DNA from 4 places in the Mesorhizobium sp. 01N446 genome. Region 2 is predicted to be linked to each of the others. Evidence: riboswitches for the same ligand, from Rfam matches in the RefSeq annotation. Region 2 holds a riboswitch; each other region holds the start of a gene.
The links. A riboswitch is a leader RNA that binds a small molecule or an ion and turns the genes downstream of it on or off. The one in region 2 is predicted to bind cobalamin.

Region 1: linked by a shared signal. The riboswitch ahead of AC1DPX_RS09860 (CbtB domain-containing protein) and the one ahead of bluB (5,6-dimethylbenzimidazole synthase) in region 2 are both predicted to bind cobalamin.
Region 3: linked by a shared signal. The riboswitch ahead of AC1DPX_RS02385 (aromatic ring-hydroxylating oxygenase subunit alpha) and the one ahead of bluB (5,6-dimethylbenzimidazole synthase) in region 2 are both predicted to bind cobalamin.
Region 4: linked by a shared signal. The riboswitch ahead of AC1DPX_RS10275 (DUF1636 family protein) and the one ahead of bluB (5,6-dimethylbenzimidazole synthase) in region 2 are both predicted to bind cobalamin.

Annotation. Positions count from the first base shown of each region.
Region 1 covers NZ_JBFTRA010000002.1:320,170-323,802, reverse strand. The annotation lists gene AC1DPX_RS09870 (MFS transporter) at 1-143, shown strand, start outside; gene AC1DPX_RS09865 (aromatic ring-hydroxylating oxygenase subunit alpha) at 147-1,316, opposite strand; cobalamin riboswitch at 1,448-1,645, shown strand; gene AC1DPX_RS09860 (CbtB domain-containing protein) at 1,679-1,858, shown strand; gene AC1DPX_RS09855 (CbtA family protein) at 1,874-2,692, shown strand; gene cobU (bifunctional adenosylcobinamide kinase/adenosylcobinamide-phosphate guanylyltransferase) at 2,685-3,200, shown strand; gene cobO (cob(I)yrinic acid a,c-diamide adenosyltransferase) at 3,202-3,633, shown strand, end outside.
Region 2 covers NZ_JBFTRA010000003.1:111,798-115,430, forward strand. The annotation lists gene AC1DPX_RS14795 (DUF2277 domain-containing protein) at 1-96, opposite strand, end outside; gene AC1DPX_RS14800 (exodeoxyribonuclease VII small subunit) at 196-447, opposite strand; gene AC1DPX_RS14805 (histone deacetylase family protein) at 451-1,377, opposite strand; cobalamin riboswitch at 1,556-1,736, shown strand; partial or broken gene bluB (5,6-dimethylbenzimidazole synthase) at 1,830-2,414, shown strand; gene AC1DPX_RS14815 (hypothetical protein) at 2,531-3,514, opposite strand; gene AC1DPX_RS14820 (TetR/AcrR family transcriptional regulator) at 3,611-3,633, opposite strand, start outside.
Region 3 covers NZ_JBFTRA010000001.1:528,934-532,566, reverse strand. The annotation lists gene AC1DPX_RS02390 (FAD-binding oxidoreductase) at 1-491, opposite strand, end outside; gene AC1DPX_RS02385 (aromatic ring-hydroxylating oxygenase subunit alpha) at 512-1,759, opposite strand; cobalamin riboswitch at 1,874-2,074, opposite strand; gene AC1DPX_RS02380 (DUF680 domain-containing protein) at 2,568-2,765, shown strand; gene AC1DPX_RS02375 (DUF680 domain-containing protein) at 2,838-3,044, shown strand; gene AC1DPX_RS02370 (DUF680 domain-containing protein) at 3,117-3,353, shown strand; gene AC1DPX_RS02365 (ABC transporter ATP-binding protein) at 3,440-3,633, opposite strand, start outside.
Region 4 covers NZ_JBFTRA010000002.1:397,246-400,878, reverse strand. The annotation lists gene AC1DPX_RS10285 (cobaltochelatase subunit CobN) at 1-729, opposite strand, end outside; gene cobW (cobalamin biosynthesis protein CobW) at 749-1,786, opposite strand; gene AC1DPX_RS10275 (DUF1636 family protein) at 1,789-2,217, opposite strand; cobalamin riboswitch at 2,257-2,462, opposite strand; gene AC1DPX_RS10270 (winged helix-turn-helix domain-containing protein) at 2,492-3,633, opposite strand, start outside.

The DNA.
Region 1 (3,633 bases), on a different contig from region 2:
TCGATTTTTCCGAACTGACGCCGCCGCTGGTCTATTCGGTGGTGCTGGCCTTCTTCGGACTGGGTTCGGTGTTCGTCACGCTCGGCCTGCTGGCGGCGGTTTGCGGTTTTGTCACCTGGCGGTATCTGCCGAAGTCTCTGTGAGGATCAGGCAGAAAGTGCAGCGTGGCGCTCGCGCACCCAGTTGTGGAAGCGGTGCAGCTCATACTCCTCGGGCATCAGTACGCCGGCGGCGTGGCGCATCGAGCGCAGGCCTCTCTGGTTGACCTCGCAGATCGCCGCGTCCTCTTCCAGCACATGTGAGCCAAAGGCGACGATGTTGTCGATGTCGGTCACGGCCAGCGCCTCGGGCGCGAACAGCCATTCCGCGACAAGCTCCGTCTGTTCGGGACCGAGCGGCACCAGGCGCACGGTCCTGACATAGTCGACATGACCGACGATGAACATCGACGGCAGGCTGGTGGCGTAGGTCTGGCCGGCGGCGCGTTCGGCTGGTGTCAGGCCTGAGAAGACCGGCCCATGCGTCTTGCCGTCACTCGACCATGTTTCGGCGCCGGCGCGCAGGCCGCCGGAAAATTCCGGCGCGTCATTGTCGGCGTGGCGTGTCCATTCGGGATCGTCGTGCCGGCTCATCAGGCCGCGGCCATAGATCGGCACCAGCCGCGACAGGTCCTTGTGCACGCCCGGACAATGCAGGCACTCGTTGAAGTTTTCCCAAAAAATCTTCCAGTTGCAGTGCATCACCTTGCGCAGCACATGGCCCGATAGCAGCGTTTCCAGCGGCCAGTTGCCGAGATCGCCGGAGGCCGGGTCGAAGGAGGCCTGCGCGGAGCCCGCCGCATCCTCCTGCAGATTGACGAAGACGAAGCCGCGCCACACTGAGAGCGCGACGCGATAGAGCGGATGGTCGGCCTTGTCGAAGCCGTCCGGCAGCGATTTTGAAGGCACGCGTACGAGGTCGCCGCGCAGCGAATAGGACCAGGCATGGTAGGGGCACGTGATCAGCCGCGCCTTCAGCCGGCCTTCGCTCTCCTGGCAAAGCTGCGAGCCGCGATGCCGGCAGGTGTTGTGGAAGGCACGCAGTTCGCCGGTGTCGTCGCGCAGCACGATGATGTCCTGCGTGCCGATGCGGAATCGGCGGAAGGCCAGCGGCTCTGCCAAATCGGCCTCGCGGCAGACGAGCAGCCAGTTTTTGTACCAGATGGCGTCGAGGTCGCGCTGGTAAGCCGCTTCATCCCAATAGGCCGACGAGGGCAGGGTCGATTCGACCCGGGTCAGGCCATTGTAAGGGGCGCGCTCGCTGGCAGTGGGCTGCATGGCTGGCTTCCTGTGAAGCGATCAGCCGACACCCGGCCAGGAGAATTGTCAATTGTCGTGCCTGGAGACGGCATGGCGCAATCGCGCTGGTTGTCGGCGGAATTTGGTTTGCCGCGTGTCGCGATTTTCCCTATAGTCATGCAGTCGTCGGTTCCGTTTTGGAGCCAAGAGGGAATGCGGTGCGGGCGAAGTTCTTGCCCAATGCCGTGGCTGCCCCCGCAACTGTGTGCGGTAGTCCTCTCCATATGCCACTGAAGATTCGTCTTCGGGAAGGTGGGGAAGGGCGCTGATCCGCGAGCCAGGAGACCTGCCGACGACGGCAAAACTGACAGGCCCTCGGGTGGAGGGTGAAAGGACAAGATATGAATACCGCTTCCGTCTCCCTCGGCGCCTCCGTCTCCTCGCAGTCGCGCTTCATGCAGCTGGCGCTTGCCGCGCTGCTCGGCACGTTCATCATCGGCTTTGTCGGCTTCTCGCATATCGAAGCGGTCCACAATGCCGGTCATGACAACCGGCATTCGATGGCGTTCCCCTGCCACTGACGAGGATCTGACATCATGAATCTGTTTCGCAACGTCGTGTTCATCGCGGCGATCGCAGGGCTTGTGGCCGGCGTCGTCCTCGCCTGCATGCAGGCCTATGCCACCGTGCCGCTGATCCTCAAGGCGGAAGTCTACGAACAGGCCGAAGGCGGCCACAGCCATGACCATGCCGCCGCGCCCGCGGCGCCGGCCAATGCTGCCAGCGGCAACGCCATGAGTTCCGCCGCACCGGCGGCATCGAACGCCATGAGCGCCGCCACCCCGGCTTCGGCCGCAGCCGCCGCTCCGGCCGAAGACGAGGGCTGGGCGCCGGCCGACGGCTTCGAGCGCTTCGCCTTCAACGTGATGTCCAATGTCGTCACCGGCATCGGCTTCGCGCTGATCCTGGTCGCGGTGTCGGAATTCGCCGGCGGCATCGGCAATTGGCGCCAGGGCGTGTTCTGGGGCCTGGCCGGCTTTGCCATCTTCACTTTGGCGCCAGGTCTCGGCCTGCCGCCGGAACTGCCGGCCATGCCGGCGGCGGACCTCACGCAGCGCCAGATCTGGTGGGTGGCGACCGTGATTGCAACCGCTATCGGGCTCGGCCTGATCGCGTTCCGCAAGTCGCTGCCTCTGGCCATCCTAGCCGTGGCGCTGATCGTTGCTCCGCACATTGTCGGCGCGCCGCAGCCCGACAGCTTCGAGACGCCGATCCCGGAAGGCCTGCATCACCAGTTCGTGGTGGCGGTGACGCTGACCAATCTGGTGTTCTGGCTGGTGCTCGGCGCCGTCGTCGGCGTGGTGCGCGGACGCTTCACCGGCACCGCGACCAGCCTGCGCGACAGCTTTGCCTGATCGCAACGAACTGACCTTCATCATCGGCGGTGCGCGCTCCGGCAAGAGCGCGCATGCCGAAACCCTGGCGACGGCCTTGCCCGCGCCATGGACCTATATCGCGACAGCCCAGGCCTATGATGACGAGATGCGCGAGCGCATCGCGCTGCACCGCTCGCGGCGCGGCGAGGGCTGGACGACAGTCGACGCACCGCTCGATCTTGCCGCCGCGCTCGAGGCCTTGCCCGACAACCAGCCGGTACTGGTCGACTGCCTGACGCTGTGGCTGACCAATCACATGCTCGCCGATCACGACATCGGCGCCGAGTGCCGGCGGCTGGCGGATGTGCTGTCGCGGCCGCGCGGACCCTGGTTCGTGGTCTCCAACGAAGTCGGGCAAGGCATCGTGCCCGACAATGCCCTGGCGCGCCGTTTTCGCGACGACGCCGGCCGGCTCAACCAGCAGGTCGCGGCGGTCGCCAACACGGTGCTGCTGATGGTGGCGGGGCTGCCGCTCAAGGTGAAGTGACATGACCGACATCGACAATAAGGACGAAGAGCGCCATCGCGCCAAGATGGCCAAGCGCAAGGCCGTGCAGGATGCCGAGGTGGCGGCCAAGACGATCGAAAAGGGGTTGTTGATCGTTAACACCGGTCCGGGCAAGGGCAAGACCACGGCCGCCTTCGGCCTGGCGCTGCGGATGCTCGGCTACGGCAAACGCGTCGGCGTCGTGCAGTTCATCAAGGGCAAGTGGCACACCGGCGAGAAGGATGCGTTTTCCGCCTTCGGCGACCGTGTCGTCTGGCACGCGATGGGCGAAGGCTTCACCTGGGAGACGCAGGACCTGAAGCGAGACATTGCTGCGGCCGAGGCCGCCTGGGCCAAGGCGCTGGAGTTGATCGCCGATCCCTCGATCAGCCTTGTCGTGCTCGATGAACTCAACATCGCGCTACGCTACGAT
Region 2 (3,633 bases):
GCTCAGCTTGCGGACGAACTGAAGGGCAGCGTCGCGGACTTCGTCATTGGTTGCGGGCGGGTCAAAATTGAACAGGGTCTTGATGTTTCTGCACATCGTTTCCGTATCTCCTCTTGTCCTGGAGCCGTTTCAATCGGGACGAGCTTAATCCTCAGCCATGATCGTGTCCAAAAACCGGTAAGGCAAGACCGCCATTCAATCCGCGTCGAGCGGCTCGGTTCCGACCGGCTTGCCGTCGCGCGACAGCCTGATCTTCTCGACCTTGTCCTCGGCGGCCTTCAGCAGCCGATCGCAATGCGCCTTCAGCGCCTCGCCGCGCTCGTAGATGCGGATCGACTGGTCGAGCGGCACGTCGCCGCGCTCCAGATCATCGACGATCTTCTCCAAAGCGTCGAGCGCCTGTTCGAAGCTCATCGCCTTGACGTCTTCATTGGTTTCACCAGCCATCATTCACCCTTTCATCAGTCGCCCGACATGGGCGGCGACCGAAAATGCCAGTCCCTGCAGATCGTAGCCGCCCTCGAGCAGGCTGACGAGCCGGTTGCCGCTGTGGCGCGCGGCGCGCTGCATCAGCTGGCCGGTCGCCCAGTCGAAATCGTCCTCGGTCAGGTTGATCTCGGCCAGCGGGTCGCGGTGATGCGCGTCGAAACCGGCCGAAATGATGATCAGATCGGGCGCGAAATTGTCGAGCGCCGGCAGCACGCGCGACAGGAAAGCATCGCGAAACACCTCGCCGCCGGTCCGTGGCGCCAAGGGCGCGTTGACGATGTTGCCGACGCCGGTCTCGCTCTTCGCGCCGGTGCCGGGATAGAGCGGCATCTGGTGCGTCGAGCAATAGAGCACCGAGGGATCGTCCCAGAAGATATCCTGGGTGCCATTGCCGTGATGGACGTCCCAGTCGACGACCGCGACGCGCTCGGCGCCATGCTTCTTCTGCGCATAGCGGGCCGCGATCGCCGCCGTGTTGAAGAAGCAGAAACCCATCGCGGTAGTCTTTTCGGCATGGTGACCGGGCGGGCGGGCGGCGACGAAGACATTGTCGGCGCGGCCTGCAAAGACATCGTCGACGGCGGCGTTGGCGGCGCCGATCGCGGTGATCACCGCCTGCCAGCTCTTCGGGCTGGCGGTGGTGTCGGCATCGATACGGGCAAGGCCCTCTTCGGGGATTGCGGCGCGCACGCGGGCGACGAAATCGGCGGGGTGCGCGTAGAGGATGGTGGCCTCGTCGCCTTCCGGCGCCTTGACGCGATCAAGCGCGGCGAAGGCCTCGTCGTCGAGCACGCGCTCGATGGCGCGCAAGCGATCCGGCCGCTCGGGGTGACCGGGCGGCGTGATGTGATCCAGGAAGATCGGATGGGTGTAGAGACGAGTGGCCATGCCCCCTATCTAGTGCCCCGGCGCCGCGATGGCCATGCATTGCGGCTTGATGACTGGGGAAAATCGCGCCTGCGTCCATTGGCGTCGCTACGGGGATTGGCGCCGCCAAGGCTTCGGCGTAAGGTCGCAGCCACTGCCTGGTGCCCGCCGGTCTGTTTGTTTAGTCGCATTCTGCGACGCCAAGTGATTCCACTTGGCTGCAAATGCTCTGGCGGGAGAATCGGGAACACGGTTGAATTCCGTGGCGTGCCCAACGCTGTAAGGGGGACCGCGCCGGTAAATGCCACTGTCGATGACGGGAAGGCACCGGACGTGGGTTGATCCCGAGCCAGAAGGCCGGCCTGGCAGGCATCGTCATCCGCATGGTCAGGCGGCTGGCATTGATTGCAATCGCAAGGGGACAAGCGATGCCGGAAACCATGACCGCTCCTATGGGCGATGGATTTGACCAGATGGCGCGCGATGCCATCTACCGCGCCATGTTCACGCGGCGCGATGTGCGCAGCCATTTCCTGCCCACAGGGCTCGACGACGAGGTGCTGGCACGACTGCTGCTTGCCGCCCATCATGCACCGTCGGTCGGCTTCATGCAGCCGTGGAATTTCATCGTCATCCGCGACGCCGCACGGCGGGCTGATGTGCGCGACCTGTTCCTGGCCGCGCGCGAACAGGAACTGCCTGAAATCGAGGCGGAAAGACAGGGGCTCTACCGCAAGCTCAAGCTCGAGGGCATCTGCGAAAGCGCTCTCAACATCTGCATCACCTGCGATCGGCGGCGCTCGCAGGGTTCGCCGCTGGGGCGCTGGCACAATCCGGAGATGGATCTCTACAGCACGGTCTGCGCGGTGCAGAATTTCTGGCTGGCGGCGCGCGCCGAAGGCGTCGGCGTCGGCTGGGTCAGCATCATCGAGCCGCAGGCGTTGAAGAGCCTGCTGTCCATTCCGGAGCACGTGACGCCGATCGCCTATCTCTGCGTCGGCCGGGTTTCCGAGTTCGCGCCCAAACCCGACCTTGAAACGCATGGCTGGGGCCGGCGGCTGCCGCTGCCCGAACTGATCATGAGCGAGACGTTTTGCGGGCAAGGCGAGGCATCGCTCAAGTCAGCGGTGGCACACCTAAACACCGCCGCCTGGGCGCCCACATGTGCCGCCGATCAGCGCGTTGCGCCGGCCGTGCCCCAGCGCGAGCCGCCGAAGGAGGCCAGCGCCTTGTCCCTCAACTCCCTGAACTTCGACGACGCCTCGGCCAGACGGGCATCCCAGGCCGGATCGGGCATCTGGCCGGCGATGGTCTTGAAATAGACCTGCATCAGGCAGGCGATTGCGAAGGGTTCGATGAAGGCCGCCTTGAAGGCCCAGGCGAAAACGATGGCGAGCACGAAGGCCCAGCCGGCGAGTTGTCCGGGCATCATGAAGAGAATGGCGCCGGCCGGGGCCAGCATCAAAAGGAAGATCACGAAGGACACGCCCCACATGATGACCGCCAGCCAGACAGCGTTCTTCACCATGGTCTTGCCGTTCTGGGCGTAGAGCACGACGCCTTGCCTGGCGGTTTCGAAGGGCGAGGACGAATTGATGCGGATGTTGTAGCCGAGGATGATCTCGTCGACATAGGTCAGCGACAGGCGGATCACCGTGTTGATGAAGGAGACCAGGCCGCTCAAGCCAGGTATGGGCAGGAAGGCGGCGATGCCGCCGAGCAGGCCGGTGATGGCGCGGATGGCGCCCTTGACCAGCTGGTCGACGACGAAAAGGATGTTGGCCTCGGCGAAACGTTCGGTCACGACCTGCCTGGCATAGGCGATCTGGTTCTGGCCGTCGGGGACATCCCGGCCGTCGATCAGATGGACCATGACGGCGATATGGCCGGCCTTGACGACGTAGAGGATGTATTCGCGGATCCAGTAGACGGCGATCGAAACCACGCCGAAGCCGACCACGCCGCCCCACAGGGCAAAGGACATCGGCCCGTCGGGATCCGTGGAGATATGGCCGACGCCATAGCCGACCGACGCGCCGGTGCCGGTCGCCACGATGTAGGCCAGCGTGATGCCGAAATAGACGATCATGCGAAAGACAATGAAAGGCCAGGTCCGCATCATGATGGACACCGACCTGCCGATATCGAAATCCCACATGTCCCGAATCTCCCCTCCAGAGATGGCTGGGGAGGATGCGCTCAACCCGGGGATTGTCAATCGCGGGCGGTGGACAGCGGCGCGCGCAAAGGGGATTTAGCCCTGCTGCGAAGCCGGTT
Region 3 (3,633 bases), on a different contig from region 2:
CGTCGCGCGCAGTTGACGAAGCCGACATCGGTCCACGGCGCGCAATCGTTCAGCCAGCGCAGCATCGACATCATCGGCGTCACGCCGGAACCGGCCGAGATGAACAGATATTTGGCCGCCGGGTGGCTGTGCAGCGAAAAGTCGCCGTTCGGCCCATAGGCCTTGACGTGCGAACCGGGCACCAGATGATCGAACATCCAGCGTGTGCCGATGCTGCCGGCCTGCGCCTTCACCGTCACCGCGATCGAGAACGGCCGCGACGGCGAGGACGACAGCGTATAGGTGCGCATCAGCGGCCCGTCCGGCGTCGGCAGTTCCAGCGTCACGAACTGGCCCGGCTTGTAGCGGAACCAGGTCTGGTTGTCGGAGCGGAAGGTGAAGGTCTTGACGTCAGGCGCCTCGTCGCTGACGCCGATCACTTCCAGCACCTGCAGCCTGTCGTTCCAGGGCGCCATCTGGTCGAGGTGGCGATAGAGACCGAGATCCGTCATCGCGTTCATTCCTCAACCTCTCAAGCGACACTGCGCAGCGCTGGCCGGCCGTCATCGGCAAGGCGCGGACCGATGAAGCGGGCGTACCAGTCGACGAACTGGATCACGCCGCCCTCGTGCAGCTCCGAATAGGGGCCGGGCTCGTAGGCCGGCGACAGGATGCCGAAAGCGTTTTCCTCGACGATGCGGCGGTCCTGGTCGTTGGTCTCGGTCCAGACATGGGTGAGTTCGGCAAGATCGTAGTCGACACCCTCGACCGCATCCTTGTGAACCAGCCACTTGGTCGTCACCGCCGTTTCCGTCGCGCTGATCGGCAGCACGCGGAAGGTGACGGCATGGTCGATGAGGATATGGTTCCRGGTCGTCGGGTAGTGATAGTGCATCAACGTGCCGATGCGATCGGCCGAGACCGTGTCGGACAGGTTCTTCTTCACCGCGCGCTTGCCGTTCATCGTGTAGCTGACCGCGTCGCGCAGCAGCGGCGCGCGGGTGGCGCGGTATTGCCCGGCCGGGTCGATGCGGAACTTGCTCGGCAGGCCGGCGGCCTCGCATTTGGCCCAGTGCGCCAGCATCTCCGGATCGCTGTCGGCGCCTTGCACCCCGGTCACCGTGGGGGCTTCCGGGAAGGTCTTGCACAGCTCCGGATGGTTGCCGGCGCAATGGTAGCACTCGCGGTTGTTTTCCCAGACGAGCTTCCAGTTGCCCTTCTCGACGATCGTGCTCTCGAAGGCGATCTTTGCTTCGCCGAGCCGGTGCGGCTTGAGATAGGGTTCGATCATCGCCCGCATCGGCGCGAAGTCGGCCGGCTCCTTGGCCAGGCAGATGAAGACATAGCCGGCCACGCTTTCGCAGGCGATCGGCTTGAGGCCGAACTGGCTTTTGTCGAAACCGCCGGCCATCTGGCGGGCAAACAGCAGCCTTCCGTCCAGCTCATAGGTCCACTGGTGATAGGGGCAGACCAGCTTGGCGGCCATGCCCTTGTCGGTGTTGCAGACACGGCTGCCACGATGGCGGCAGGAATTGTGGAAGGCATTGATCTTGCCCTGCTGATCGCGCACCAGCACGACCGGATAGTCGCCGATCTGCACGGTGATGAAGCTGCCGGGCTTGGGAAGTTCGCAATCATGGCCGATGAACAGCCAGTCGCAATACCAGATCAGCTCCATGTCGAGCTTGAAGAAATCGGGATCGGTGTAGAAGGGCTGCTCGAGCGAGAAGCCCTCTCTGCGGCCGTTCAAGAGCCTCAGCATATCGTTGCGCGCATCCATGTCCTGTCCTCATGCTTCAAGGACTGAACTGGTGGTGATTGAGGAAGGATTAGACGCAGAACGGCAAAAGCCGGGCATGCGCCGTCCGCCTCTTGACCGCCCACCGCGATCAGTCGAGTTCAAAAATCTCGGGCTGGTTTCCGGGCTCTGGAGTGTCCTTGCGGACGGTCGCGACACCTTCCCAGGCTTTCGCCCAGTGGTCTCCCGTTGCGACTTGAACTCCACCACCGTTGCGGGGGCAGCGCCGGACTTTGACCGGCTTCCCAATTCTCCGCCCCGTCGTCACGAAGCGGCACCTGAGATGACATGATCTAATCACGACAGCGTTTGCGACATCGGCATGAAAGCGACATCGCATCCATGTGGCGCGACACGCATGCGCAACGATAGGGCCGCGCATAGCAGCCACGAAATCGTCGAGGTGACGGCTGTACAGGCCATCAAAATCGACCCGGAACGGGAAGCAAAAAGGCTAACGGTTTCGAAAAGTGACTATTAGCAGAGTCTAAAATCGAACCGAACGGTTCGTTTCTGTTGACGGTGCGTGCAGGACGGTGTGAACACTGAGCCTCCGATACAGTTGGTGATCAAGGCGTTGGATTTGCTTAAAATATTGATATCAATAAGAAAAATGTTTTAAGTGGAACACTCTGGCACAATTTCAAGTGGTGGATTCTTGGTCCACACGGAACAACTTCGTGATTGGAAACGGCGAGAGGGCTTTCCCACATCGGGGCTGTCCGAACGACGCGATTTCAATCCCAAGACACGCCGCTAGACGGACGGAAAAAATACTGGAGTACTAAAAATGAAAAAGATTGTTCTCACTGCCGCCGCCCTTCTGGCAATTTCCGGCAGCGCCTTCGCTGGTAGCGACCACTATGGTTCGAATGCCGCCGCAGCCACGGCTGTCGACAGCTCGTACACCGCTTCGACCAAGAAGTCGGAACCGGCTGCTCAGACGCCTGCCCAGGGCGCCGATCACAACCTGTTCGGCAACAACTAACAACCGATGGCGGCTGGTGGCGGGCTTTTCGCCCGCTGCCACGGCTGACCTCAAGAAATTCAGGAGACTATCATGAACAAGATCATCCTTGCTGCCGCCGCCGTCCTGGCCATTTCCGGCAGCGCCTTCGCCGGCAGCGACAACTACGGTTCCAACGGTGCCAACCAGCCGGCCGCTGCGGTCGACAATTCCTACACGGCTTCGGTCGGCAAGTCGGCTCCGGCCACCCAGGCTCCTGCTCAGCAGGGCTCCGACCGCAACCTTTTCGGCAACAACTAACAACCGATCGCGGCTAGCGGCGGGCTTTCCGCTCGCTGCTCCGGCCGATCTTAAGAAATTCAGGAGACTAAAATGAACAAGATCATCCTTGCTGCCGCCGCCGTTCTGGCTATCTCCGGCAGTGCTTTCGCGGGCAGTGACAATTATGGCTCCGATGGCGCCAACCAGCCCGCCGTAACTTCGATCGACAACTCGCGTACGGCTTCGATCCGCGAGAACGGCTCGCCTGTCTACAAGCTGCTCAATTCGTCGGGCGACGTGCAGAAGTCCGCTCCTCAGGGCAGCGACCGGAACCTCTTCGGCCGTTAACAGCCGAAGCTGATTTCCAAGAAAGAGCGGCGAGCCTAGCCCGCCGCTCTTTTTTGTGTCGCTTTGACCCGGCAGTGCGTGCGGCCTCAGGCCGCTTTTGCTTCCGGCTTTTGCAGCGCGAAGGAATGTCCGTCCGCGTCGAAGATATGCAGGTCCTCGGCGTTGGCGCTCAGCCGCAATGTCGAACCGCGCTTGACCTCGACATTGCCCGGCAGTTTGGTCACCAGCGGCAGGTCGGCGCGGCCGATATCGACATAGACCAGCTGGACCTCGCCAAGCT
Region 4 (3,633 bases), on a different contig from region 2:
GCGATAGAAGAGGATCGGGACGACCTTTCCCTCCCCCTCGAGGGGAGGGTGGCCCGCAGGGCCGGGTGGGGTCGGTACGACCGGACGCGACGTTTCTTTGCGTTGGCGCGCTTCGGAGAGGACCCCACCCCCGGCCTGCGGCCGGACCCTCCCCTCGAGGGGGAGGGGGACGACGCCGCGGTTCGGCTCGTAGTAGCCCGCTTTCGGCACGCTGACCGGCTCAGTCACATAAGCATCCTGTCCAGCCAACCCCGCCAGCCGCTGCACCAGTGCGCCCATATTGGCCGGGCCGCCCTCGCGGAAATAGCCGAGCAGCGCGTCCAATTCCTGGCGCGGCAGCGTCGAGGCTTCGATCAGCCTGAGATCCTCGTCGTGGCTTTCGCCGGGAAGCAGCGCCAGTTTTATGCCGCGCTCGCGTGCGGTCGAGGCCAACTGGTCACAGCCATAGCGCCACCAGTCGTAGCCGCCGAGGATGCGCACCAGTATGATCTTGGCGTGGCGCGCGACACTGTCGATCCAGAGATCGACGGACATCGGATGGCGAAGGTCGCGCAGTGCCGCCAGCCGCATCGAGGGTAGGCGGCCGACATCCGCCTTCCAGGCGGCCGCCAGCCCGGCGAGATCGCTGTCGGTGAAGGACAGGGCCACGATATCCGCTGGCGTCTGCCGCAGATCGACCGGCTCGGCGAGATCGTCGAGCGAGGCGGAGGTCGTGGTGAGGATATGCATCGCGGCCCGTGTCTGAAAATCAGCCGGCGAGTATACGCTCGATTGCCGGGCGGTTCAGCCCCTTGAGGCCGATGACGACGAGGCGCGAGCGGCGGTCGTCCTCGGCCGTCCAGGCGCGGTCATAGTAATGATTGACGCGCGGGCCGACGGCCTGCAGCAGGAGCCGCATCGGCTTGCCGCCGACTTCGACGAAGCCTTTCACGCGCAGCACGTTTTCCTGTTCGGCGGCAGTGGCGACACGCTTGGCCAGTTCGTCCGGATTGGCGATCGACGGGATGTCGACGATGAAGGTGTCGAAGTCGTCATGCTCGTGGTCGAAGGCGCCGTCATGGTGGGATTTGCGGTTCTCGATGTCATCCTCGACGGCGAGCCCGAGCCCGAGCAGCACGGACGGATCGACCTTGCCGTGCGAGGTTGGCACGATCTTCACGGCGCGGGCGGAGTGTTCGCCAATGATGGCGTTGGCGCGGGCCGAACCGGCGGCGTCCATCAGGTCGCTCTTCGACAGGATGATCAGGTCGGCGCAGGCGATCTGGTCCTCGAACAATTCCTCGACCGGGTCGTCATGGTCGAGGGAGTCGTCAGCAGTCCTCTGTGCCTGTAGGGCGTCCATGTCGTTGGCGACGCGGCCTTCGGCAAGTGCGGGACCGTCGACCACGGCGATGACGCCGTCGACGGTGACGCGGCTCTTCACCGTCGGCCACTGGAAGGCCTGGACCAGCGGCTTGGGCAGAGCGAGGCCGGAGGTTTCGATCAGGATGTGGTCGACCTTGGGGTTGAGCGACAGGATCTGGTCGAGTGCCGGCACGAAATCGTCGGCCACGGTGCAGCAGATGCAGCCATTGGCCAGTTCGACGATGTTTTCCTCCGGACAGGTGTCGATGCCGCACCCCTTCAAAATCTCGCCGTCGATGCCGATGTCGCCGAACTCGTTGACGATGATGGCAATGCGCTTGCCGCCGGCGTTTTCCAGGAGATGGCGGACCAGCGTCGTCTTGCCGGCGCCGAGGAAGCCGGTGACGACGGTGCAGGGGACGCGAGATACGGAAGTGCTCATGATCAATCCTTCAACAGGCCGAGGGGAGGAATACGGGCAACGAGGCCGCGCTTGAGGGAATCGGGCCGGCCACGCCAGGGGATGAGGCCGTCCGTCGAGGTGGCGAAGAGCTTCGCGCCGGTGACGAGGTCGGCGCCGCTGGCCACGGTCAGGTCGCCGAAGACATAGCTCCAGCAGCCGTCGCGCAGGATGGCGGCGCTCAGCCGGCGCTTGCAATTGCCGAGGCATTCGACCGTGCGGATGCGGATATTTGCATCAGATGCGGCACGGCGCGTGTCCTGCGCCAACAGTTCGCCCGCGCGGGGATGCCCGTCCGAGCCGGTCTCGTCGCGACAGGAGGCGCAGACGATGACCGTGACGCCGGCCAAGGCTTCGCTGTCGGCGGACGCATTGTCCGTTGTGCCAGCCGAAAAACTGCTGTTCTGGTCCAAAAACCGGGCTCCTTGCCCGGAAACCCGCCGGGCGATCGGATTCTTTTGTCGCAGACGGCAGGTCTCCTGGCTCGCGGGTCATCGCCTTGGGTGCCGCCTTCCCGGGAAACTCCCAGTGGCTTTCGGCCTTGGCTCTTCGCTTACAGTTGCGGGGACAGCCGCGGATTTGAGATTTTTCACCCCGCACCGCATTCCCTCTTAGCCCCTGCCGTTGCGGGCAGGGGACCGTCTGGACCGGATTTAGGCTTTTGCGGGTAGCGGTGTCAACGCGGGCTTACGACACCGTCATGTCGGCCAGCGCCGGACCCAGATCGCCGGCGGACGTCACGTCCATGCGTTCAAGGCCGAGCCAGCCCTGCATCTGTTTCAATTCCTCGAACAGTTGCGCAGCGGTTTCGGGCGGCGCGCCGGGCTCGGCGTAGGCGGCGTGGACGCGCAGCACGCTGGCCGGCCGGTCCGCCTTGAGGTCGACGCGGGCGACGATCCGGTCGCCGAGCAGGAAGGGGAGGACGTAGTAGCCGTATTGGCGCTTTTCGGCCGGCGTATAGATCTCGATGCGGTAGTGGAAATCGAACAGCCGCTCCGAGCGCGAGCGCTCGAAGACGACCGGGTCGAACGGTGCGAGCAAGGCGCGCGCCTCGATTTTCCGGGGCAGGCGGGCATCCTTGTGAAGGTAAGCCGGCTTGTCCCAACCCTCGACTCGCACCTGCAGCAGTTCTCCGGTCTCGACCAGTTCCTCCAGCCGGCCCTTCATGTTGGCCGGCGACAGCCGAAAGTAGTCGCGCAAATCGCCTGATGTCGCGATGCCATGGGCGCGAGCGGAAATGCGCAGCAATTCGCGGTGCGCGTCCTCCGGGGCGGGCACCGGCAGGTCGAGGATCGCCTGCGGCAGCACGCGCTCGGGCAGGTCGTAGAAGCGCTCGAAGCCGCGGCGGTGCGCCGTCGTGATGCGCCCGGCCCAGAACAGCCACTCGAAGGCATGCTTGGCATGGCTCCAGCCCCACCAGCCGCCGGAGCCTTTCTGGCCTTCCAGTGCCGAAGCGGCGATCGGACCGCGTGCGACGACCTCGCGGTAGATCTCTTCTATATAGGCGGCGTGCTCGCGGCCCCATTTGGCCAGGCCCAGATACATCTCGTCGCCCCGTTCGGCGCGCTGCATGCGCCAGCGCATCAGCGGATAGGTCTCGACCGGCAGGAAGGATGCTTCGTGCGCCCAGTATTCGAAGACCGTGCGCTTGCGCGTCACGGCGGCATTGTCGAGCAGAGCGAGCGGGTAGGGGCCAAGCCGCGAATAGAGCGGCATGTAATGCGCGCGCACCACCGCGCTGACGGAATCGATCTGCAGCAGGCCGGTGCGCGAGAGCACGCGGGCGAAGTGGCGGCGGCCGGGCGTGCCGGCGGGACGGGGATCGAGAA